Regions from separate parts of the Kitasatospora sp. NPDC056327 genome, predicted to be linked through region 2. Evidence: predicted binding sites of a transcription regulator. Region 2 holds the regulator's gene; the other holds the start of a gene.
The links. The regulator HspR, encoded in region 2, represses chaperone genes until heat shock. The targets are predictions, from matches to a motif close to TTGAGNNNNNNNNNCTCAA.
Positions count from the first base shown of each region.

Region 1 (11,892 bases), on a different contig from region 2:
AGCACGGCGTGCAGCGCGGCGATCGGCGTGCGCAGCTCGTGCGAGACGTTGGCGATCAGCTCCCGGCGGTGCCGGTCGGCGGCCTCCAGGTCGGCCGCCATCTGGTTGAAGGTCGTGGCCAGCTCGCCGATCTCGTCGCGCGAGTTCACCTCGACCCGGCGGCTGTAGTCGCCGGAGGCCATCGCGCGGGCGGCGGCGGTCATGTCGCGCAGCGGGGCGGTCAGCCCGTGCGCGAGGAACTGCATCAGGAGCAGTGAGGCGATCATCGAGAAGATCATGATGATCCGGATCTGGGTCTCGGACCGGATCGCCACGACCACCATGCCGGTGGCCAGGAAGACCGACACGATCACCAGCAGGGCGAGCTTGCCCTTGATCGAGCGGACCGGGTCGAGCGGCCGGATGTCGGCCCAGACCCGTTGCGCGGCGCGGGCGGCCAGGGTGGGCGGCCGGCTGCCGTCGAGATCCCCGTTGCGTTGCTGTGGAAAGGTCATTGCTCCCCTGTGATCCCCCGCACGGGTGCGCACGGGCGGTCGGGACACGGGCCCCCCGGCGGCCCGTCGTCCGGAGGCCGGCCGCTACGAGAGCGGCGCCTCCAGCGCGTATCCGACGCCGTGGACGGTGCGGATCCAGCTGGCGCCGATCTTGCGGCGCAGCGCCTTGACGTGGCTGTCGACGGTGCGGGTGCCGGACGCGTCCGTCCAGTCCCAGACCTCGGCCAGCAGTTGCTCGCGGGTGAGCACGGCCCGCGGCTGGGCGGCCAGGCAGGCGAGCAGGTCGAACTCGGTCGGCGTCAGGTGGACGTCGCCGGAGGCCAGCCGGACCCGGCGCTGGACGTGGTCGATCTCCAGCTCGCCGAACCGCAGGCTGCCCAGCGCGGGCGTGCGGGCGGCCTGCTGGGCGCGCTCGACGCGGCGCAGCAGGACGTTGACCCGGGCGGCGAGTTCGCGCATCGAGAACGGCTTGGTCATGTAGTCGTCGGCGCCGACGCCGAGGCCGACCAGCAGGTCCGTCTCGTCGTCCCGCGCGGTGAGCATCAGGACCGGCACCGGGCGCTGGGCCTGGATCCGGCGGCACACCTCCAGGCCGTCGAAGCCGGGCAGCATGATGTCGAGCACGACGAGGTCGGGCTGCCAGGTGTGGAAGCCGTCGACCGCGCCGGGGCCGTCGTGGGCCACGGCGACCTTGAAGCCCTCCGCGCCCAGGCGGGCCGCGATGGACTCGGCGATCGTGGGCTCGTCCTCGACCACCAGCACTCTGCGCTGACTGCTCACCGTGCCGCCGGCGTTCTGGTTGTCCTGCTGAATATCTGTCACGGTCACGCCACCGCCCCCAGGGCTGCGGGCCGGCCATCTGTGGGGATGGCAAAGGCTCCGCTCGTAGTCTTGTTCCGTCGTGGACTGTGCCGGGTCCGCCGTCCCGTCGTGTGTGCGGGTCGGGCGAACGGGCGTCCCCGCTCACCTCTGCCGCACACCTCGCAGCGTACGGACAGTGGGTGATTCCCGGCAGGTGGACCGGACATTTCCGGCCCGCGGTCCGGCTTGTCGGGCCGGCCGCCGGGCCCACTCGGAAGTGGGCACGGGCCGATACCTTACCCGGCGTTTTTTCACTCCGTAACGGTACGTATGCACATCAGTTGGTACCAAGCCGCCGGTCAGGGGGGATGGCGGCCCTTGAGGGGGGAGAAGGTCTGGACCAATTCGACCCCGCTCCGCCGGAGCCGCATCCAGTGTTCTCCCAGCCGGCTCCCAGGAGCCGCCCGTACCGTGACCACGACAAAAGGACGGGGGCGGGATTACCGGCACCGGCCGGTACGTTGGACCCGCACGGGGTGACGGCCACCGGCGCCGGAGCGGAGGAGATGTGACGGAGCGGCAGGCGTACGCCGGGCGCGGCGGGCCGCCGTACGGCATGCTCCGGCTCGGTCTGCGGTCCGGGGCCGTCGGCCGGCTGCTGGCCGTGGTGCCGACCCCGCGCCGCAACCCCTTCGCGCTCGGCTACCTCGCGGTGGTCGGCGCCACCACCACCTTCGCCGGGCTGGCCGACCCGGAGCTGGTGCTCCGGCTCCAGGAGGCCTCCAGCTCCGACGGGCACAACCTGTTGCAGCATCCGCTGCGCGCGCTGCTCCTCAGCGGCTTCTGGGTGGCCGGGCCGGTCTGGGTGCCCTACCTGTGGGCCTTCGCCCTCACCGTGGCCCCGCTGGAGCGTCGGGTCGGGCCCGCCCGGGCCGCCGCCGTCTTCGCCGCCGGGCACGTCCTGGCCACCCTGCTCTCCCAGGGCGTGGTGATCGTCGCGGTGGAGACCGGGCGGCTGGAGCCGGCCGCGATGGACCTCCTCGACATCGGCGTCAGCTACGGCGTGCTCGCCAGCCTCGGTGCGCTGGCCGGGCTGCTGCGCCCGGCCGGGCGGCTGGCCGCGCTCGCGCTGGCCTCGGTGACCATCGCCGAGCAGATCTCCTCCGACCGGGACCTCGTCACCGGGGTCGGCCATCCGGTGGCGCTGCTGACCGGGGTCGCGCTGTGGCGGTGGCTGCGCCGCTGGGACGGTCACCGCCCGCGCCGCGGCCGGGCGCCCGACCGCGCGGCGGCGTCCAGGCCCGCCGAGCTCCCCCGGCCCGCGCCGGCCCCGGCGCGCCCGTACTGACGCCCGTTCCGGGCCCGTCCGCACAGGTTTTTGACAGCACCGGCAGGGGCCCTTCACTGTTCGCTCACGGCGAACGGAGCCGGGGGAACATCCGGCGCCCCGGCAGCCTTAGTCAGGTCGACTCAACTTCGCTGACTGGGGAGAGATCATGGCATCGACGTCCACACCGCTCACCCTGCCCGTCCTGCCGCTCGACGACGAGGTCGTCCTGCCGGGCATGGTGGTCCCGCTGGACCTTCAGGACACCGAGGTCCGCGCCGCCGTCGAGGCCGCGCGCGCCGCGGCCACCGGCACCACCGGAAAGCCCCAGGTCCTGCTGGTCCCGCGGGTGGACGGCTCGTACGCGGCGGCCGGCACCCTCGCCACCGTCGAGCAGGTCGGCCGGCTGGCCGACGGCGACCCGGCCGCGCTGGTGCGCGCCGTGCGCCGGGTGCGGATCGGCGTCGGCACCACCGGCCCCGGGGCCGCGCTCTGGGTGGAGACCACGCCGTTCCGGGAGTCCCCGGCCGGCACCCCGGTGGCCGGGCGCGCCGCCGAGCTGGTCAAGGAGTACAAGAGCCTCTCCACCCAGTGGCTGCGCAGGCGCGGCGCCTGGCAGGTGGTCGACCGGGTGGCCGCCATCGACGGCGTCGGCGAGCTCGCCGACAACATCGGCTACGCGCCCTTCGTCACCGCCGAGCAGAAGCTCAAGGTGCTGCTGGAGAGCGACCAGGTCGCGCGGCTGGAGTACGCGCTCGGCCTGCTCCGCGACCACCTCGCCGAGGAGGAGGTCAACGACACCATCCGCAAGGACGTCGAGGAGGGCGTGGCCAAGCAGCAGAAGGAGTTCCTGCTCCGCCGCCAGCTGGAGGCCGTCCGCAAGGAGCTGGCCGAGCTGAACGGCGACCCGGCCGACGAGGAGGGCGACTACCGGGCCCGGGTCGAGGCCGCCGACCTGCCGGACAAGGTCCGCGAGGCCGCGCTCAAGGAGGTCGACAAGCTGGAGCGGGCGAGCGACCAGTCGCCCGAGGGCTCCTGGATCCGCACCTGGCTGGACACCGTCCTGGAGCTGCCCTGGAACGAGCGCACCGAGGACTCCTACGACATCGCCGGCGCCCGCGCGGTGCTGGACGCCGACCACGCCGGCCTCGCCGACGTGAAGGAGCGCATCGTCGAGTACCTGGCCGTCCGCAAGCGCCGGGCCGACCAGGGGCTCGGCGCGGTGGGCGGGCGCCGGGGCGGGGCCGTGCTCGCCCTGGTCGGCCCGCCCGGCGTCGGCAAGACCTCGCTCGGCGAGTCGGTGGCCCGCGCCATGGGCCGCACCTTCGTGCGGGTCGCGCTCGGCGGCGTCCGGGACGAGGCCGAGATCCGCGGCCACCGGCGCACCTACGTCGGCGCGCTGCCCGGCCGGCTGGTCCGCGCCATCAAGGAGGCCGGCTCGATGAACCCGGTCGTCCTGCTCGACGAGATCGACAAGGTCGGCTCCGACTACCGGGGCGACCCGGCCGCGGCCCTGCTGGAGGTGCTCGACCCGGCGCAGAACCACACCTTCCGCGACCACTACCTGGAGGTCGAGCTGGACCTCTCCGACGTGGTCTTCCTCGCCACCGCCAACGTGCTGGAGGCCATCCCCGAGCCGCTGCTCGACCGGATGGAGCTGGTGCGGCTCGACGGCTACACCGAGGACGAGAAGGTGGTCATCGCCCGTGACCACCTGCTCCCGCGCCAGCTGGAGAAGGCCGGGCTCAGGGACGGCGAGGTCACGGTCGACGAGTCGGCGCTGCGCAGGCTGGCGGGCGAGTACACCCGCGAGGCCGGCGTCCGCAGTCTCGAACGGGCGGTCGCCCGGGTGCTGCGCAAGATCGCCGCGCAGAGCGAGCTGGGCGAGCGCGAGCTGCCCGCCGCGGTCGGCGCGGACGACCTGCGCGCCCTGATCGGCCGGCCGCACCACGTGCCGGAGGCCGCCCAGGAGCCCGCCGAGCGGCGCACCGCGGTGCCCGGTGTGGCCACCGGCCTGGCGGTCACCGGGGCCGGCGGCGACGTCCTCTACATCGAGGCCTCGCTCGCCGACGCCGAGACCGGCGGCACCGGGCTGACCCTGACCGGCCAGCTGGGCGACGTCATGAAGGAGTCCGCGCACATCGCGCTCTCCTTCCTGCGCTCGCGCGGAGCCGAGCTGGAGCTGCCGGTCACCTCGCTGCGGGACCGCGGCGTGCACCTGCACGTCCCCGCCGGGGCCGTCCCCAAGGACGGGCCGAGCGCCGGCATCACCATGACCACCGCGCTGGCCTCGCTGCTCTCCGGGCGCAGGGTGCGCACCGACGTGGCGATGACCGGTGAGGTGTCGCTGACCGGGCGGGTGCTGCCGATCGGCGGGGTGAAGCAGAAGCTGCTCGCCGCCGACCGGGCCGGGGTCACCACGGTGATCATCCCCAAGCGGAACGAGGCGGACCTGGACGACGTCCCGGCGGAGGTGCTGGAGCGGCTGACCGTGCACCCGGTCGCGGACGTCCGGGAGGTGCTGAAGCTGGCCCTGGAGCCCGCCGAGGTGCTGGCCGCCGTCGCCTGACGGCCGCCGCGGTGCCCTTCCCGTCCGACGGGAAGGGCACCGCGGCGCGTGCCAGACTGCGAGGATGCCGTCCCTCACCCAGCGCGTCCTGGTCCGGGTGCCGGTCCGGGTCCGCCCGGCGCTGGTCCGGCACCGGCGGCTGGTGAAGTTCCTGCTGGTCGGCAGCGGCTGCTTCGCGCTGACGCTGCTGGTCAACTACGCGCTGCGGCTCACCCTGCTGGAGCGCAAGCCGGTGGCCGCGCTCACCGCGGCGACGGTGGTGGGCACGGCGGTCTCCTACCTGTTCAACCGGCGCTGGTGCTTCCGCTCCTCCTGGCGGCGCCGCGAACCGCTGCTGTTCGTGCTGGTGAGCGCCGTCGCCGTCGCGGTCAACGTCTCGCCGCTGATCGCCTCGCGGTACCTGCTGAACCTGCGCGAGCCCTGGGTCGGCCCGGTCACCCAGGAGCTGGCCGACTTCCTGAGCGGGATGGTGCTGGGCACCTTCGTGGCCATGCTGTTCCGGTTCTGGGCCATGCAGCGCTGGGTCTTCACCCGGGTGGAGCAGCCTGAGCCGGACGGGCCGCGGCGGAGCCCGGGCTCGCAGGTGAGCGCGGCGGAAGCCGGAGCGGGTGAGGGCGATGCGTGAGACGGACGGCCTCCGGGCGGCCGGGCCCGCGAGCCAGCAGGGGATGCGCCGGGCCAACCTGGCGCTGGTGCTCGGCGTCATCGCGCGGACCCCGCGCTCGCGCGCCGAGGTGGCCGCCGAGACCGGGCTGACCAGGGCCGCGGTCTCCTCGCTCGCCGAGGAGCTGATCGCGGCGGGCCTGGTGGTCGAGGAGGGCCCGGCCGCCCCCAGCGGCAAGGTCGGCCGGCCCGGCACCGCGCTCGCGCTGGACCCCGGCGGCCCGGCCGGCCTCGGCGCCGAGATCGGGGTGGAGCACCTGGGAGCCTGCGTGGTGGACCTGCGCGGCGAGGTGCGGTCCTGGCGCCGCCAGGAGATCCGCAACCGGGGCCGGCAGCCCGCCGCCGTCATGGCCGACCTCGCCGAACTGCTCCGCCGGGCCGCCGCCGAGGCGGGCCTGCGGCCGGCCGGGCTGGCCCTGGCGGTGCCCGGACCGGTCGGGGCCGACGGCGCGCTGCTCCGGCGGGCCGCCAACCTGGGCTGGCGGGACGTCGGGGTCGCCGCCGAGCTGCGGCCGGCGCTGCGGGCCGCCGGCGCCGCGGACCTGGCCGGCCTCCCGGTGCGGGCCGACAACGAGGCCAACCTCGGCGGGCTCGCCGAGCTCTGGCTGGGCGGCGGACCGCAGCACTTCCTGCACGTCTCCGCGGAGGCCGGGATCGGCGCGGCGATCGTGGTGGACGGCCGGCTGCTGCGGGGCGCGCGGGGCTGCGCGGGCGAACTGGGCCACGTCCCGGTGCGGCCGGACGGTCCCCGCTGCGCCTGCGGGGCGCACGGCTGTCTGGAGCAGTACGCGGGGGAGTCGGCGGTGCTGCGCGCGGCCGGTCTGGAGGGCGTCCGCGGCGACTGGGTGGCGCTGCTCGCGGAGCGGGCCGGGGCCGGGGACGAGGAGGTGCGGGCCGCGCTCGGCGGGGCGGGCTCCGCGCTGGGCACCGCGGTGGCCGGGGCGGTCAACCTGCTGGACCCGGCGGAGGTGGTGCTGGGCGGCGGCTACGCCCGGCTGGCGCCCTGGCTGCTGCCGGCGATGCGGGGCGAGCTCGCGGCCCGGGTGACCGTCCGGCCCTGGTCGGACGAGCGGCTGACGGTCTCCCGGCTGGGCCGCCGCGGCCCCCTGCTGGGGGCCGCGGTCGGTGTGGTTCGGTCGGTGCTCGCCGACCCGGGGCGGCCGGCCGACCCCTGAGGCGCCGGGCCGGTCCCGGGGCCGCCGGCCGGGGCCTCAGCCGTCGACCAGCTCGCGGCTGATCCGCGAGGGGCGGCGCACCACGGCGCCGAAGGTGACGCCGACGCCGACCAGCGCCCAGACCAGCAGCACCAGCAGCGGCTGGGCCAGGTTGGTGCTGCCGAAGTAGGCGATCGAGCGGGCCGCGTCGGTACCGGCGCCGTTGGGGAACCAGGCCCCGATCGCCCGCCAGAACGGCGGCATCATCGGCGGCGGGTAGACGCCGCCCGCGCTCGGGTTGCCGAGCACCACGAAGAGCAGCACGGCGATGCCGATCCCGATGATGTCGAACAGGCACTGCAGCGCCATGGTGAAGGCGCCGACCGCGAAGACCACCAGGGCGCCGAGGGCGGACAGCGCCCAGAACGAGCCGGGCAGCGCGTCGAGCACCGGCTGGACGATGATCGCGCCGCCGATGCCGGCCGCGACCGAGTACAGCGCCAGGGTGCCGAGCCGGATCAGTGCCCGGTTGGTGTTGGCGGGCTTGGCGCCGGCGCTGACGCCGAGGATCGAGGCGACCAGGTAGCCGCCGACGCACCAGCCGATCACCAGGTAGAAGGAGGAGAGCCCGTTGGCGTCCCCCTTGGCGAGCGGCACGACGTCCTGGACGACGACGGTGCGGCCCTGGGCCTTCTCCAGACCGGTGACGACGGCCTCGGCGGCCCGGGCGGCGGACGGCCCGCGCGCGTTGGCGACCAGCAGCACGTCCTCGGTGGACGCCGGGTTCACCACCAGCGCGGCGTAGATCCTCTGGTCCTTGATCTGCTGGGTGGCGGTCTCCGCGTCCGGCGCGGTGACGGCCTTCACGGCATCGTCCGGGACCGACTCCAGGCCCTGGACCAGCTTGGGGGCGACCTGCGGCGGGGCGACCACCGCGATCGACAGCTCGTGCGGGGCCGGGTGGTGCAGCGCACCGACGTACGAGACGACGAAGCCGAGCTGGAGGAGGAGCACGCCGATGACCAGCAGCGCCGCGCGCGGGGTGACCGCGCCCTTCAGTTCGGCGGCGAGGCCCTTTCTCGGCGCCGGCTCCGGTGCGTTCACCGGGGTCCCGGCCGGCCCTGCTCCCTGCCCTGGGGCGGCGGTCATGCACATCTCCTTGCGTATCGGGGGAAACCGGATACTTAATAGCATGAACTAGTTTCGCGGATGTTTCTCCCGCGCCGGGGCGGACCGGGTCCGCTGCGGGATACTGGCGCGGTGAGTGCGCCGAACGAGGACCGGGACGAGGAGCCGCTGCTGGCGGTGGAGCGCGAGGTCGGGGTGCTGTTCCGGCGCGGCCGGGCCCGGGTGGCCGAGCTGTCCCGCCGGGTCCACCCGCGGCTGGAGGGCATGGCGTACAGCCTGCTGGGCCACGTCGAACAGGCCGGGCCGGTGCGGGTGACCGACGTCGGCGCGCACTTCGCGGTCGGCAAGGCGACGATCAGCCGGCAGATCCGGGCGCTGGAGGAGCTGGGCCTGCTGGCCCGGGAGGCGGATCCGCTGGACCGCCGGTCCGCGCGGGTCTCGCTCACCGAGGACGGGCGGCGGCGCTTCCTGGCGGCCCGGGCGGCCCGGATGGCCCGGGTGCGGGAGCTGATGGCCGACTGGCCGGAGGACGACGTGGTGCGTTTCGCGGAGCTGCTGCACCGCTTCAACGACGTGGTGGGCGAGGCGGCGGTGCCGGCCGGCTGAGCCGCGCCGCCGGCGTCCGCCGCGGGCGTGCGCGCGGGAGGCCCGGACCGGGGTGCCGGTCCGGGCTTTACTTGTTCTTGACGAATGTTGCCCAAGTCAACCATCGCCCCTATGGTTGCTTCAGGCAACTATTTCGAAGGACCTCGATGACCGTCACCACCACGCCTGCCCCGACCGGAGCCGCCGCCACGACCGACCAACCGATGACGCACCGGCAGGTGATGGAGGCACTCTCCGGCCTGCTGCTCGGCCTCTTCGTCGCCGTGCTCTCGTCGACCGTCGTCTCCAACGCGCTGCCGCGGATCCTCACCGACCTGCACGGCGGGCAGTCCGCCTACACCTGGGTGATCACGGCGACGCTGCTCACCCTCACCGCCTCCACCCCGATCTGGGGGAAGCTCTCCGACCTCGCCAGCAAGAAGCTGCTGCTGCAGATCGCGCTGGTCATCTACATCGCCTCCTCGGCCCTGGCCGGCCTCTCCCAGAGCACCGGCCAGCTGATCGCCTGCCGGGCCCTCCAGGGCATCGGCGCCGGCGGTGTCACCGCGCTCGCCCAGATCTGCCTGGCCGCGATGGTCCCGCCGCGCGAGCGCGGCCGGTACAGCGGCTACTTCGGTGCCGTCTTCGCGCTGGCCACCATCGGCGGCCCGCTCATCGGCGGGGTCATCGTCGACACCTCCTGGCTCGGCTGGCGCTGGTGCTTCTACGTCGGCATCCCGTTCGCGCTGGCCGCGATCCTGGTGCTCCAGCGCACCCTCGAACTGCCGGTGGTCCGGCGCAAGGTGCGGATCGACTACCTCGGCGCCCTGGTGATCACCGGCGCGGTCAGCCTGCTGATGATCTGGATCACCCTGGCCGGCAAGAACTACGCCTGGCTCTCCTGGCAGACCGCGGCGATGGTCGGCGGCGGGCTGCTGCTCGGCGCGCTCGCCGTCGTCGTCGAGCGCCGCGCCGCCGAGCCGATCATCCCGCCGCACCTGTTCCGGTACCGCACCGTCACCCTGTCCGCGCTGGCCAGCGTCCTGGTCGGGATCGGGATGTACGGCGCGACCACCTTCCTCAGCCAGTACTTCCAGCTCGCCCGGGACAAGTCCCCGACCGTGGCCGGCCTGATGACCCTGCCGATGATCCTCGGCCTGGCGGTCTCCTCCACCGTCGCCGGCAAGCTGATCACCAAGTACGGGAAGTGGAAGGCCTACCTGGTGGCCGGCACGCTGCTGCTCGCCGTCGGGTTCGGCCTGCTCGGCACCGCCCGGGCGGAGACGGACTACGGCCTGCTCTGCGTCTACATGGCGATCACCGGCGTCGGCCTCGGCCTCACCATGCAGAACCTCGTGCTGGCCGTCCAGAACACCGTGCCGCGCGCCGAGCTCGGTGCCGCCAGCTCGGTGGTCACCTTCTTCCGCACCATGGGCGGGGCGATGGGCGTCTCCGCGCTCGGCGCGCTGATGAACGACCGGGTCGGCCGCTACCTGGCCGAGAACCTGGCCGCCGCGCACGTCCCGGCGGGCGGGTCGCTCGGCGGCGGCATCCCGGACCTGCACGCGCTGCCCGCGCCGCTGGTGCCGCTGGTCACCGACGCGTTCGGGCACGGGGTCGGCGTGGTGTTCCTGGTGGCGGCGCCGTTCGCGCTGCTGGCCTTCGTCACCGTGCTGTTCATCCGGGAGACCGCGCTGCGCACCGGGCAGGAGTGACGTCCGGCGGGTGCGCGCGACGGCGGAGGGCCGGGAGTGGTGATCCACTCCCGGCCCTCCGCCGTCGTCGTGCCGCGGGCTACCTGCCCGCGATCAGGCTCAGCCCGTAGAGGACGGCCGCGCCGCAGACGGCGAAGCAGGCGTACGCGCCGGCCAGGGCCAGCCGGCCGCCGGCCGCCGGGGCGTCCGCACCGGCCGCCTCGCGGTGCGCGGTGAGCGCGGCCTCGCGGCGGGAGAGGGCCATGATGCCGAGCGCGAAGACGGCGACCACGGTGACGGTGATGCCGAAGCTGACACCGGCGGTCTGGGCCAGGGCGTTCCACTTGATGTGCATGGTGATGCGAGCTCCTCAGCCGGCGGCGGTCAGGCCGCGACCGTGGTCGAGGCGGGGGTCGGGGCGGCGGGCGCGGTGGCCGGGCCCACCTCCACCGGGGTGACGGCGGTGACGTCGTCGGTGTCGTTGACGTTGTCCGCGCCGACCGGCTGGCGGCGGGAGACGGCCCACATCGCACCCGAACCGGCCACCAGGGCGGCACCGACCAGGGCCACGCCCCAGTTGCCCTGCTCGGCGAGGAAGGCCGCGAGTCCGCCCACGGTGGCGGCGGCGGGCAGGGTCAGGCCCCAGGTGTAGACCATGCGGCGGACCAGGCCCCAGCGCAGCTCGGCCTTCGGGCCGCCGAGGCCGGCGCCCATGATGCCGCCGGAGCAGACCTGGGTGGTGGAGAGGCCGAAGCCCATGTGCGAGGAGGTCAGGATGACCGTGGCGGCGGCCGACTCGGAGGCGAAGCCCTGGCGCGGGGTGATGTCCGCGAGGCCCTTGCCCATCGAGCGGATGATCCGCCAGCCGCCCATGTAGGTGCCGAGCGCGATCGCGGCGCCGGCCGAGACGATCACCCAGGTGGGGGGCAGCGCGCCCTTCGGCAGGGCGCCGACCGAGACCAGGGTCAGGGTGATGATGCCCATCGTCTTCTGGGCGTCGTTGGTGCCGTGCGCCAGCGAGATCAGCGAGGAGGAGAAGACCTGGCCGGTGCGGAAGCCCTTGCCGACGGCCTTCTCGTTGCTCCGGCGGGTGATCGCGAAGGCCAGCTTGGTGGCGCCCCAGGCGGCCAGGCCGGCCACCAGCGGGGAGGCGACCGCGGGGATGAGGATCTTGCTGACCACGGTGTCGAAGTTGACGCCGTTGACACCGACACCGACCACGGTGGCGCCGATCAGGCCGCCGTAGAGCGCGTGCGAGGAGCTCGACGGCAGGCCGCGCAGCCAGGTCAGCAGGTTCCAGAGGATGGCACCGGCCAGTGCGGCGAAGATGATCTCCGGATGGATGCCGGCCTTCTCGTTGACGATCCCGCCCGAGATGGTGGTGGCGACCTTCACCGACAGGAACGCGCCCGCGAAGTTGAGGACGGCCGCGATGGTGACCGCGACCTTCGGCCGGAGGGCTCCCGTCGCGATGGAG
Region 1 covers NZ_JBHJRC010000024.1:1,281-13,172, forward strand. Annotated here, with positions in the region: gene ACFCX4_RS06030 (sensor histidine kinase) at 1-494, opposite strand, end outside; gene ACFCX4_RS06035 (response regulator transcription factor) at 579-1,316, opposite strand; gene ACFCX4_RS06040 (rhomboid-like protein) at 1,864-2,643, shown strand; gene lon (endopeptidase La) at 2,792-5,191, shown strand; gene ACFCX4_RS06050 (GtrA family protein) at 5,256-5,816, shown strand; gene ACFCX4_RS06055 (ROK family protein) at 5,809-7,029, shown strand; gene ACFCX4_RS06060 (ABC transporter permease) at 7,066-8,157, opposite strand; gene ACFCX4_RS06065 (MarR family winged helix-turn-helix transcriptional regulator) at 8,269-8,742, shown strand; gene ACFCX4_RS06070 (MDR family MFS transporter) at 8,889-10,436, shown strand; gene ACFCX4_RS06075 (hypothetical protein) at 10,516-10,770, opposite strand; gene ACFCX4_RS06080 (anion permease) at 10,800-11,892, opposite strand, start outside.
Region 1: a site for HspR is predicted at 2,751-2,769, ahead of lon (endopeptidase La). Genes of this name have one in related genera too.

Region 2 (11,892 bases):
CACCGCCCGGGAGGCGCTGCTGTACGGGTGCGCGACGCTGTTCGGGATCGGTCTGCTGGCCACCCTGGCGCTGCTGCCGGTGGTGCTCACCGGCCTGGTGCACACCAAGCTGTCCGCACTGGCGCTGACCCCGACGCTCTTCCTGGTGCTCGGCCCGCTCGGGCAGTCCACCACCGCGGTCCACCAGCTCGCCGACGCCGCCGGTCCGGTGCTCCCCGAGCTGGCGCCCGGGGCCCGCGCCCTCGCCGAGCTGTACGGGGTGGCGGTGCTCGGCGTCGCGATGCTCTGGCTGCTGCTCGCCGTCGCCGCCAACCTGCGCGCCCGGCGGGCCGGCATGGGGTTCGCGATGACCTGGTGGGCGTTCACCTTCCCGGTCGGCACCTGCGTCACCGGGGCGGCCGCGCTCGCCCGGCACACCGGTTTCCCCGGGTTCACCGTGCTCGCGGCCGGCCTGTTCGTGCTGCTGCTGGCCGGCTGGGTGCTCGCGGCGGGCGGCACGGCCGCCGCGCTGGCCGGCGGGCGGCTGCTGGCCCGGCCGGGCGACTGAGACCCCGGGCGGCCCCGGCGACCGGCGACCGGCGACCGGGCCGACGGCCGCGGGCCGCGGCGGGTCCGGTGGGGCTCGACGGCCGGGTGTGGCCCGAGGGGTCGCCCGGGCCCGCCCGCACGGGTGTCCGGACTCCACGGGTTCCGGAACACGCGACTCCGGCACCAACCGGCCGGACGGTTGGAAAATCCCCGCTCCACCGTTGTGGCCTGCGGTTTCGCAGGAACCGGAAGCGGCTTGCAGTGGCCCGCGCCGGGTCGCCGGTGCAGATTCCTGCAATTGCGAGAACATGCAGCAGGGCGGCACTTGTCCGCCGGCCGTCACGCTGTGAGGGTGGAACCACGCCAGGTCGCCCGGGCCACCGCAGCCCGATGACGGCGACTTGCTCTTCATTGCTGGATGCGACCGGCACGTCCGCACGTGCCTGCATATCGGGGGGAAGAGCGCCGGCCGGGACGCCATGTGTGGTGATGGCCCCCGGGACCGGAGCCGGCGAGGCGTTGCTGCTCCGCCTCGCCGGAAGCGCTGGGACCATGGCGTACCCCGGCGGCCCCCCGGACCCGTGTGCGACGGCACCCGGAGTCCGGGGGACCGCCGGGCCGCAGTACCGTGAGCGACGCCGGTCACCGCGTGCGGCGCACACGGAGCACCAGGGATCCGAAAGACATCCGGCAGGGAGCGTTCGACGTGACCTTCGAGGCGGCGGCGCACCCGGCGGCCAACCCGACAGCCACCCCCGGTGACTCCACGGGGGGAGTCATCGGGGGGTCCGTCGGCGGGGGGTCCGTCGGCGAGCCCGACGAGGCCGCCCGCCGGCTCTACCTCGCGATCCTGGCCGACGGCGGACGGATCCGCTTCGTGGACGTCCCCGAGGCCGACCAGGACGCCGTCCGCCAGCTCGTCTCCATCGGGCTGCTGATGCCCAACCCGATGGACGCCTGCTACACCGCCGTCAGCCCCCGCTCGGTCAGCGACCGCCTCGGCGCCGAACTCCGCAGCGAGGCCACCCGGCTCCTGGTCCGCGCCGAGAACCTGCCCGGCACCCTGGACACCCTCACCCGCGCCTACGACGCGATGCCCCGTCCGCCCGAGCGCTCCGGCGGCGCGGTCTACATCGAGGGCCACATCCACATCCGGCACCGGATCTCCCAGCTGGTCTCCGACTGCCGCACCGAGGTGCTCACCGCCCAGCCCGGCCACCGTCCGGCGGACGCGCTCAAGATCGCCATCCAGCAGGACGTCCAGCTGCTCCAGCGCGGCTGCTCGCTGCGGACCCTCTACCAGCCCGTCGCGTTCTCCGAACCCCCCGCGCTCGCCTACGCCGAGGAGGTCACCCGGCGCGGCTCGCTGATCCGGATCCTGGACGAGCCCTTCCAGCGGCTGATGATCTTCGACCGCTCGGTCGCGGTCATCTCCGCCACCGACGACCACAGCACCGCGGCGTTCATCACCGATCCGGCCGCGATCGCCTTCATCGTCAACGCCTTCGAACGCGACTGGGCCCGCGCCGACGCCACCGACTGGTCGGCCGTCCTCAGCCAGGGCCCCACCCACACCGCCCCCGAACGCGTCGGCCGGCTCCTGGCCCGCGGCCTCACCCAGCGGGCCGTCGCGACCCGCCTCGGCCTGAGCGAACGCACCGTGGCCGCCCACATCTCCCGCCTGCGGGACCGGTACGGAGCGCAGACCCTCTTCCAGCTCGGCTGGCTCATGCGGGGCGGTCGTGACGGCGGATGACCCCGCGGCGGTCGGGACCGAACCGCCCGGGACCGAACCGCCCGGGGCCGCACCGCCGGCGACCGGGCCCGCCGGGCCAGCGCCCGGCCGCCGCGGCCAGGCCCTGTCGGGTGACCCGGCGGTCGGTGCGGCGGCGGCGGAGCGGCGGGTCCCGGCCGGCGGTCGGTCGGCACTGATCCTCGGCAACGGCCGCTTCCTGCGCGGCACCTGACGGTAGGTCGACTGACGGTCGGTCGGCCGACGGGAGAGCACGGCCGCGCGCCGCGCCGGTCGGGCCGGCACCGCGCGCGCGGCGTGCGAACGGGTGGGACGGTTCCCGGGCCGGCGGCCGGCCCTGCGGGCGACCGCCGCGCGGGCGCTTCACATCCGTTGCGCGCGAGGGCCGTTGCGCGTCGGCCGGTGGATCCGGAGCGTCCGGGCGGGGGAGCCCGGGCGGCCGGTCCGGGGTCAGCCGGTGGCCGCGCCGGTGGACCAGTAGCCGGACGGGCCGACGGCGGGGGGCTGCTGCCGGGGGACGGTGAACTGCTCGCCGGGGGCGGTCCAGAAGCCCTCGCGCAGGGAGAGCGCCATGCCGGCCCAGTCGAGGGCGGTCTCCACGGTGTGGTGGAGGGCCTCCTGGGACCAGGTGTCGTCGAAGACCAGCGGCAGGACGGGTGCGACCTGCTCGATGGTGGCGATCAGCGGGTTGTGGGTGATGGCCTCGTCGACGAGCAGGACGATCGGCTTGCGCAGCGCGGACGCCCAGCCCAGCTCCAGGCTGACGCCGGCGGAGAGCGGCGCGCCGACGTAGGCGAAGACCAGGTCCGCGGACTGCAGCGCGCGGAAGTCCGACGGCACACGGGGCTCGGGGGCGCGCCCGGCGACGGTCCAGGCGTCGCTGTGGTGGGCGCTGTACACGGCGGCGCCACTGCGGAGGAGGGTGGTGCGGAGCGTCGTCAGCCGCGTCCGGCTGGCGAGCGTCACCACGCTGTCCGCCGGCCCGGTCAACCGCATCAGCGGCGCGGCCAGGAACACGCGTGCACGCCGGCCCTCATGGGCCTGGCTGTCGTGGTGACGCAGGTAGGGCTCGGTCATTGTCGACTCCGGGGAATGGCCGCCCGGGGGAATTCGCAAGTCCCGCCGGGCTATGTGGTGTTGGAGGAGAAGATCGCACGATTGACGCTGACGGCGGTGCGATTGGGGCGTTGATCTGGGCCTTGCCTCGGAACGCTGGTGCTGTCCGGCGCACGGTTGATGGGGTGTGCACTGATCGTCTCGGGTGAGGCGGGCGGCAGTCCATGTGTGGAGGGTGTCATCTCCGTGTCTGGCAGACAGATGACACCGTGGGCTCTCCGGGTGGGCAGGTTCACGCCACGGTTTACCGTAGGTACTGTCATATTTCTGCCTGGCATGAGAATGCCACCATCGGCAGTGGACAAGTGTTTGCACGACCCGGGGTGCGCAGGCTTTGATGTCTTGCGGATCTCCCCAGGCCCGCTTCGCCGCTCCGCCGGACCAAGCGCGTCCGCTCTGGGTATGGTCGGTTATAGCAGATACATGACAAGGAGTCGTGACATGCGTCGTGCACCCCGCGCATTGGTCCGTGCCCTGGCGGCGGTCGCGATCATCGCGGCGGTCTCGGCGGTTTCGTCTCCCGAGGACTGGGGCTGGCAGCCCGAGCACCTGGACCGCGGCAACGTCGCCCGCTCGCAGGCGATGAGCAACGACTGGGGCTGGGGTGCCCCGGCTCCGCAGGCGACGGCGGCGGTCGTGCCGGCGGCCCAGCAGCGGCTCCTCGCTCAGGACTGGGGCTGGTGACCGGAGCCGTCGTCCTCGTCGGGTCCGCAGTCCGGCTCCCGGAGTGACACGTCGTCGGACGTGATGAGGTGCGGCGGGTGCTGAGCCATTCTCCAGCCCAGCTGGAACAGCGTTTCCGACTCGTACTCCTCGCGGAACTCCGCGATGTGCCGGGCCAGGGTCCGTTCGCTGATTCCGAGGCTCCTGGCGATGACACGGTGGCCCACCCCCTGGATCATCATGCGCAGGATCTTGGTGCGCAGGCGTGAGATGACCTCCTGGGGCACCTCGGTCGCCCCGGGAAAGGGGATCGACCGGATCCAGAGGCCCTCGAACGAGTCGACCAGATAGCTGACCACGGCCGGGTCCCGGACGATGGCGGCTCTGTCGTTGTCGTCCTGGGCCGGGATCACCGCGACCTCGCGGTCCACGATGATGAGCCGTTTGAAGGGCTCGGCGAGCGTTCTGACCTCCGCGCCGTGCTCGGTGATCCGCTCCACGTACTGCCGCGTCGGCGCCGCGTAGCGGGCGCTCGGCTGGTAGATGGTGCGCCGCTGGACACCCCGGTGCAGCAGCAGCACATCGCGTTCCACTATCCGCTGGATGATGGCGAGCGGACGGCTTCCGCCGGGTTGCGCGGTGAGGACCTCTTTCGCCGCGTTTTCCACCAGCGACTCGATCTGCTGGTTGATTTCCGGAACTCCGAGTGCGTATTCGATGGCCCCGCCGGGCTCGGTTCTGTGGTTCATCGAACCGTAGGCGTGCGAGAGGTCCTGGAACGCTTTCGGGGCGGACGAGGAGCGCAGCAGGAGGTACAGGGCCTGCTCCTGCCACTGGCCCGCCAGCCGGCCCGCTATTCGGGAGGGATCGGCGACCGTCATCGTGGACGGATCGTCGACATCGGGAATCAGCAGACCGAGTTCGAGGAGTTCGGCGCGCGGCCGCGCGATGGCGGGGTCGGTCGAGGCGAGCCGTCCGCCGTTCGACACCGCCTGGAGATAGAGGGCCCTCGCCTCCTCGGAGAGGATGCCCGTGGCCGATCCCCCCTGCTCCGTGCCACTCGTAGCGTTCATCTGCGACCTTTCACCATCCCGGCCCGACGGCGACGGCCCCCCGTGGCAGGGTGCTCGTCCGGATCCCGTGTTCGATGGCCGCAGTCGGGCGCGAGTTCACCGGTGAGCACTCTACGCATGACCCGCGGCCGTCGGCACCCCTCCATCGGTGGGGTGACGACGGCCGCGTGCGGTCCGGTCACGCGGACCCCCGTGGGCGTCAGCGCTTGGGGCGCCAGACGACGAGGGCGCTGGAGTGCGGGGTGGGGGACTGGTAGGGGACGAGGTCACGGCGGTACGAGGCGTGGATGGTGGCCTCGCGCTGCTGGAGGGCGGTGGCGGCGCCCTCCAGGGAGTCGGCCAGTTCGGCGATCCGGGACTGCAGCGCGGCGACCTGGTTCTCCAGCTCGATGATCCGCTTGATGCCGGCCAGATTGATGCCCTCGTCCTGGGACAGCCGCTGGACCTCGCGCAGCTGCTGGATGTCCCGGGCGGAGTAGCGCCGGCCCCGGCCCGCGGTGCGGTCGGGGCTGACCAGGCCGAGCCGGTCGTACTGACGGAGGGTCTGCGGGTGCAGACCGGAGAGCTCGGCGGCCACCGAGATGACGTAGACCGGGGTCTCCTCGGTCAGCACGTACTGGGGCTGCGGCGTGGTGCGGCGGGCGGTGCGGCGGGGGCCTGCGCCGGGCAGGCCTTCGCCGAGACCGGGGCCGATGGTGTCGTCGGGGGTCATCTGGTCGTCACGCTCCCTTCGCCGCCCGGAACAGGGCGGCTCGCGGGTCGTCGGAGGCGGTCGCCTCGCGGTACTGCTCCAGTGCGGTCAGCGCGTCGCCGGTGACGTGCTGGGGCACCACGACCTCGACGGTGACCAGCAGGTCGCCGCGGGTGCCGTCCTTGCGGGTGGCGCCCTTGCCGCGGGCCCGCATGGTGAGGCCGTTGGCGCTGCCCGGCGGCAGCTTGAGCTTCACCGACGGGCCGTTCAGGGTCGGCACCTCGATGGTGCCGCCGAGGGCGGCCTCGGGGAAGGTGACCGGGACCGTCACGGTCAGGTTGTCGCCCTTGCGCCCGAAGACGGCGTGGGGTTCGACGTGGACGGTGACGTACAGGTCGCCGGGCTGGCCGCCGCGCTCGCCCTGGGCGCCCTTGCCCTTGAGCCGGATCCGCTGGGCGTCCTGGACGCCGGCCGGGATCCGGACCTGCATGGTGCGGGCGGAGCTGGCGCGGCCGCTGCCGTGGCAGTCGGTGCACGGGTCGTCGACGATCATGCCGCGGCCCCGGCAGTCCCGGCAGGGCTCGGAGAGCGCGAAGGCGCCCTGGCCGCGGCTGACCGTGCCGGAGCCGACACAGGTCGGGCAGACCCGGGGCGTGCTGCCGGCCTTGGCACCGGTGCCGTTGCAGACCCGGCAGGGGGCCTGGCTGGTCATCCGCAGCGGGACGGTGGCGCCGTCGACGGCCTCCTCGAAGGAGAGCGTCACCTCGGTCTCGACGTCGGCGCCGCGCCGCGGCTGGGCCTGCCGGCCGCCGCCGCGGTTGAACAGGCCGCCGAAGACGTCGCCGAGCCCGCCGCTGCCGCCCTGGCTGCCGTTGAACAGGTCGCCGAAGTCGAAGTTGTAGCTGCCGGTGCCGCCCGGGCCACCGGCCCGGTAGCCGCCGTTGGCGAAGAGGGTGCGGGCCTCGTCGTACTCCTTGCGGCGCTTCTCGTCCGAGAGGACGTCGTACGCCTCGGAGATGTCCTTGAACCGCTCCTCGGCCTTGGCATCGCCCTTGTTGGCGTCGGGGTGGAACTCGCGCGCCAGCTTGCGGTACGTCTTCTTGATCTCTGTGGCGCTGGCGTCCTTGGGCACGCCGAGGACCTTGTAGTAGTCCTTCTCCACGTAGTCCTTGCCGCTCATGGCCGGCGCCACCTCCCGGGGTCCATCGTCACAGTGTTGTCAACGGGCGGGGCCCCGCCGTCGGTGCCCGGACACGTCGACAACGCGCTGCGGAGCCGGCCGCCGTACTGGCCGGCGTACGACTCCGCAGCGCACAGGTTGTCAGCTGTCACCGGTGGTCAGCTGTCCGGGCCGCCGTCGGCCCGGTCCTTCTTGTCCCCGCCCTTGGCCGTGTCGGCGTCCGGGCCGGACGTGGTCTGGGTGCCCGGCTGGGGCTCCGCGACCGCGACCATCGCCGGGCGGATGATCCGCTCGCCGATCCGGTACCCGGGCTGGAGGATCTGCACGCAGGTGTCCTCGGTGACCTCCGAGGAGTAGCTGTGCATCAGCGCCTCGTGCATGGTCGGGTCGAAGGGCTCGCCCTCCTTGCCGAACTGCTGCAGGCCCAGCTTGGCGACGACCGTCTCCAGCGACTCGGCGACGGACTTGAAGCCGCCCGTCACCTCCCCGTGGTCGCGGCCCCGGCCGATGTCGTCCAGCACCGGGATCAGCGACTCCAGGATGTTGGAGACGGCGATCTCGCGGACCGTCAACCGGTCGCGCTCGACCCGCTTGCGGTAGTTCTGGTACTCGGCCTGGAGGCGCTGGAGGTCGGCCGTGCGCTCGGCCAGCTCGCGCCTGGCCGTCGCGAGCTCGTCCGAGCCGGCCTTGCCGGAGCCCTCGGCCCCGGCCGAGGCGGCCTCCTCGGCGGCCTTGATCACGGCCTCCTCGGCGGCGGAGTCGTCGCCGGGCTCGGCACCCTGCGGCTTCTCCGTCATGCCGCACCGCCCTTGGGCTTCTCGTCGTCCACGATCTCGGCGTCGACGACGTCGTCGTCCTTGGCACCCGCGGTGGCGTCGCCGGGAGCGCCCGCACCGGCCGCGCCGGCGGCGTCGGCGTTGGCGTACAGCGCCTGGCCGAGCTTCTGGGCGGTGGTGGAGACCTTCTCCGAGGCCTCGCGGATCTTCGCGACGTCCTCGCCCTTCAGGGCCTCCTTGAGCTCGCCGATGGCGGTCTCGACCTCGGTCTTGACGTCGGCGGGGAGCTTGTCGGCGTTGTCGGCGATGAACTTCTCGGTGGAGTACACGAGCTGCTCGGCCTGGTTGCGGGTCTCCACGGCCTCGCGGCGCTTGTGGTCCTCCTCCGCGTACTGCTCGGCCTCGCGCATCATGCGCTCGATGTCGTCCTTCGGCAGCGCGGAGCCGCCGGTGACGGTCATCTTCTGCTCCTTGCCGGTGCCGAGGTCCTTCGCGCCGACGTGCATGATGCCGTTGGCGTCGATGTCGAAGGTGACCTCGATCTGCGGCAGGCCGCGGGGGGCCGGCGGCAGGCCGGTCAGCTCGAACATGCCGAGCTTCTTGTTGTACGCGGCGATCTCGCGCTCGCCCTGGTAGACCTGGATCTGCACGGACGGCTGGTTGTCCTCGGCCGTGGTGAAGATCTCCGAGCGCTTGGTCGGGATCGTGGTGTTGCGCTCGATCAGCTTGGTCATGATGCCGCCCTTGGTCTCGATGCCGAGGGACAGCGGGGTGACGTCGAGCAGCAGGACGTCCTTGACCTCGCCCTTGAGGACACCGGCCTGGAGCGCGGCGCCGATGGCGACGACCTCGTCCGGGTTGACGCCCTTGTTGGCGTCCTTGCCGCCGGTCAGCTCGCGGACGAGCTCGGCGACGGCGGGCATGCGGGTGGAGCCGCCGACGAGGACCACGTGGTCGATCTCGGAGAGGGCGATGCCCGCGTCCTTGATGACGTTGTTGAACGGGATCTTGCAGCGCTCCAGCAGGTCCGAGGTGAGCTGCTGGAACTGGGCGCGGGTGAGCTTCTCGTCCAGGTGCAGCGGGCCCTCGGCGGAGGCCGTGATGTAGGGCAGGTTGATCGAGGTCTCGGAGGACGAGGACAGCTCGATCTTGGCCTTCTCGGCGGCCTCGCGCAGACGCTGCAGGGCCATCTTGTCCTTGGACAGGTCCACGCCGTGGCCGGCCTGGAAGACCTTGACCAGGTGGTCGACGATCTTCTGGTCCCAGTCGTCGCCGCCGAGGTGGTTGTCACCGTTGGTGGCCTTCACCTCGACGACGCCGTCGCCGATCTCCAGCAGCGAGACGTCGAAGGTGCCGCCGCCGAGGTCGAAGACCAGGATGGTCTGGTCGTCCTTGTCCAGGCCGTAGGCCAGCGCGGCCGCGGTCGGCTCGTTGACGATGCGCAGGACGTTGAGGCCCGCGATCTCACCGGCCTCCTTGGTGGCCTGGCGCTCGGAGTCGGAGAAGTACGCCGGAACGGTGATGACGGCGTCGGTGACCGTCTCGCCCAGGTAGGCCTCGGCGTCCCGCTTCAGCTTCTGCAGCACGAAGGCGCTGATCTGCTGCGGGTTGAAGTCCTTGCCGTCCAGCCCGATCTTCCAGCTGGTGCCCATGTGCCGCTTGACCGAGCGGATGGTGCGGTCGACGTTGGTGACCGCCTGGCGCTTGGCCACCTCGCCGACGAGCACCTCGCCGTTCTTGGCGAAGGCGACGACGGACGGCGTGGTCCGCGCGCCCTCGGCGTTCGTGATGACGGTGGGCTCGCCACCCTCCAGAACGCTGACGACCGAGTTCGTCGTACCGAGGTCGATGCCGACCGCGCGTGCCATCGTAGATACCTCCACGGAAGAGTTGAGCTTTACGGACTCAAGGATGCATGACGAGGGCGGGGGCGTCAACAGCTATGAGTCCCGGTCGCTCAACTTTGCTGAGTTGGCGGGCCGGGAGTGCACTCACGTGACTGCCGCCATACCTTGAGCATCTTCAGGAGAAGAGTTGACGCGCGGTAGTGTCCGGCCCGTCGGCCGTGGAAGTTACCGACGAGTACACTGCCCTCGGAGACAAGCACCCCAGCAATTGGGCAAGCCGCAGGAGACGGAGAGCCGATGCAGCTAGCAGCGATCGTCATCTCGCTGGTCACGTTCGTGGTCGGCACCGCGCTCGCCGCTCGTGCGGCGCTTTACATCTACCGGGTGGTGCGGACCGGCCAGCCGGACGCCACCCGCTTCGGGCAGCCCGCGCAGCGGGTCAGGACGGTGGCCGTCGAGTTCGTCGGCCACACCCGGATGAACCGCTGGGGGATCGTCGGCATCGCCCACTGGTTCGTCGCGGTCGGCTTCTTCACCCTCGGCCTGACCCTGCTGACCGCGTTCTTCCAGCTGTTCGACGCCGAGTTCGTGCTGCCGGTGCTCGGCGGCTGGCTGCCGTACGAGCTGTTCACCGAACTCGTCGGCACCCTCACCACGCTGGGGATCGCGACGCTCATCGTGATCCGGCTGCTCAGCCTGCCCGGCCGGGCGGGCCGCAAGTCCCGCTTCGCCGGCTCGATCGCCTGGCAGGCCTTCTACGTCGAGTACACGATCCTCGGGATCGGCCTGTGCATCATGGTCCTGCGCGGCCTGGAGGGCGCGCTGGAGGGCGTCGGCTCCTACGAGGCCAAGTACCTGATCTCCTACCCGCTGGTGGCCGCCTTCCGCGGGCTGTCCCACGGCACCCTGGAGAACCTGGTCCACGTCTTCGCGATGCTGAAGATCTGCATCTCCTTCGCCTGGGCGATCACCATCGGCGTCAACCCCTCCATGGGCGTCGCCTGGCACCGCTTCCTGGGCTTCTTCAACATCTACTTCAAGCGCGAGGAGGACGGCTCCACCGCGCTCGGCGAACTGCGCCCGATGACCAGCGGTGGCGAGCCGATCGACTTCGAGGACCCGGCCGACGACGCCGTGTTCGGCGTCTCCCAGGTCGAGCACTTCTCCTGGAAGGGCATCCTCGACTTCTCCACCTGCACCGAGTGCGGCCGCTGCCAGTCGCAGTGCCCGGCCTGGAACACCGGCAAGCCGCTCTCCCCGAAGCTGCTGATCATGAGCCTGCGGGAGCACGCCTTCGCCAAGGCGCCCTACCTGCTGGCCGGCGGCGGCAAGGACATGGAGGGCGAGGAGCGGGCCACCGCCGAGCAGCTCGCGGACGTCCCCGCCGCCGCGCTGGCCGAGGCCGGGCGGCCGCTGATCGGCACCGCCGAGGAGAACGGCGTCATCGACCCCGACGTGCTGTGGTCCTGCACCACCTGCGGGGCCTGCGTCGAGCAGTGCCCCGTCGACATCGAGCACATCGACCACATCGTCGACATGCGCCGCTACCAGGTGATGATCGAGTCCTCGTTCCCCACCGAGGCCGGCACCATGCTCAAGAACCTGGAGAACAAGGGCAACCCCTGGGGCATGGCCACCAAGGCCCGCCTCGACTGGGTCAAGGAGCTGAAGAAGGAGACCGGCATCGAGGTGCCGGTGATCGGCGAGGACATCGACCCCGCCGAGGTCGAGTACCTGTACTGGGTGGGCTGCGCCGGCGCCCTGGAGGACCGCGCGAAGAAGACCACCAAGGCCTTCGCCGAACTGCTGGACACCGCCGGGGTGCGGTTCGCGATCCTCGGCAAGGAGGAGTCCTGCACCGGTGACTCCGCCCGCCGCCTGGGCAACGAGTTCCTCTTCCAGATGCTCGGCGCGCAGAACGTCGAGACGCTGAACGCGGCACTGGAGGACGCCCCGAAGAAGCGGATCGTGGCGACCTGCCCGCACTGCTTCAACACCATCGCCAACGAGTACCCGCAGCTGGGCGGCCACTTCGAGGTCATCCACCACACCCAGCTGCTGCAGCACCTCATCGACGAGGGCAGGCTCGTCCCGGTCAACCCGGTCGAGGGCCTCATCACCTACCACGACCCCTGCTACCTGGGCCGGCACAACAAGGTCTACAGCCCGCCGCGCGAGATCATGGACAAGGTCCCCGGTCTGCGCCAGCAGGAGATGCACCGCCACAAGGAGCGCGGCTTCTGCTGCGGCGCCGGCGGCGCGCGG
Region 2 covers NZ_JBHJRC010000039.1:15,986-27,877, reverse strand. Annotated here, with positions in the region: gene ACFCX4_RS08675 (TDT family transporter) at 1-547, shown strand, start outside; gene ACFCX4_RS08670 (LuxR C-terminal-related transcriptional regulator) at 1,235-2,284, shown strand; gene ACFCX4_RS08665 (hypothetical protein) at 2,732-3,358, opposite strand; gene ACFCX4_RS08660 (hypothetical protein) at 3,839-4,081, shown strand; gene ACFCX4_RS08655 (hypothetical protein) at 4,063-5,133, opposite strand; gene ACFCX4_RS08650 (heat shock protein transcriptional repressor HspR) at 5,333-5,845, opposite strand; gene dnaJ (molecular chaperone DnaJ) at 5,853-7,004, opposite strand; gene grpE (nucleotide exchange factor GrpE) at 7,163-7,801, opposite strand; gene dnaK (molecular chaperone DnaK) at 7,798-9,648, opposite strand; gene ACFCX4_RS08630 ((Fe-S)-binding protein) at 9,925-11,892, shown strand, end outside.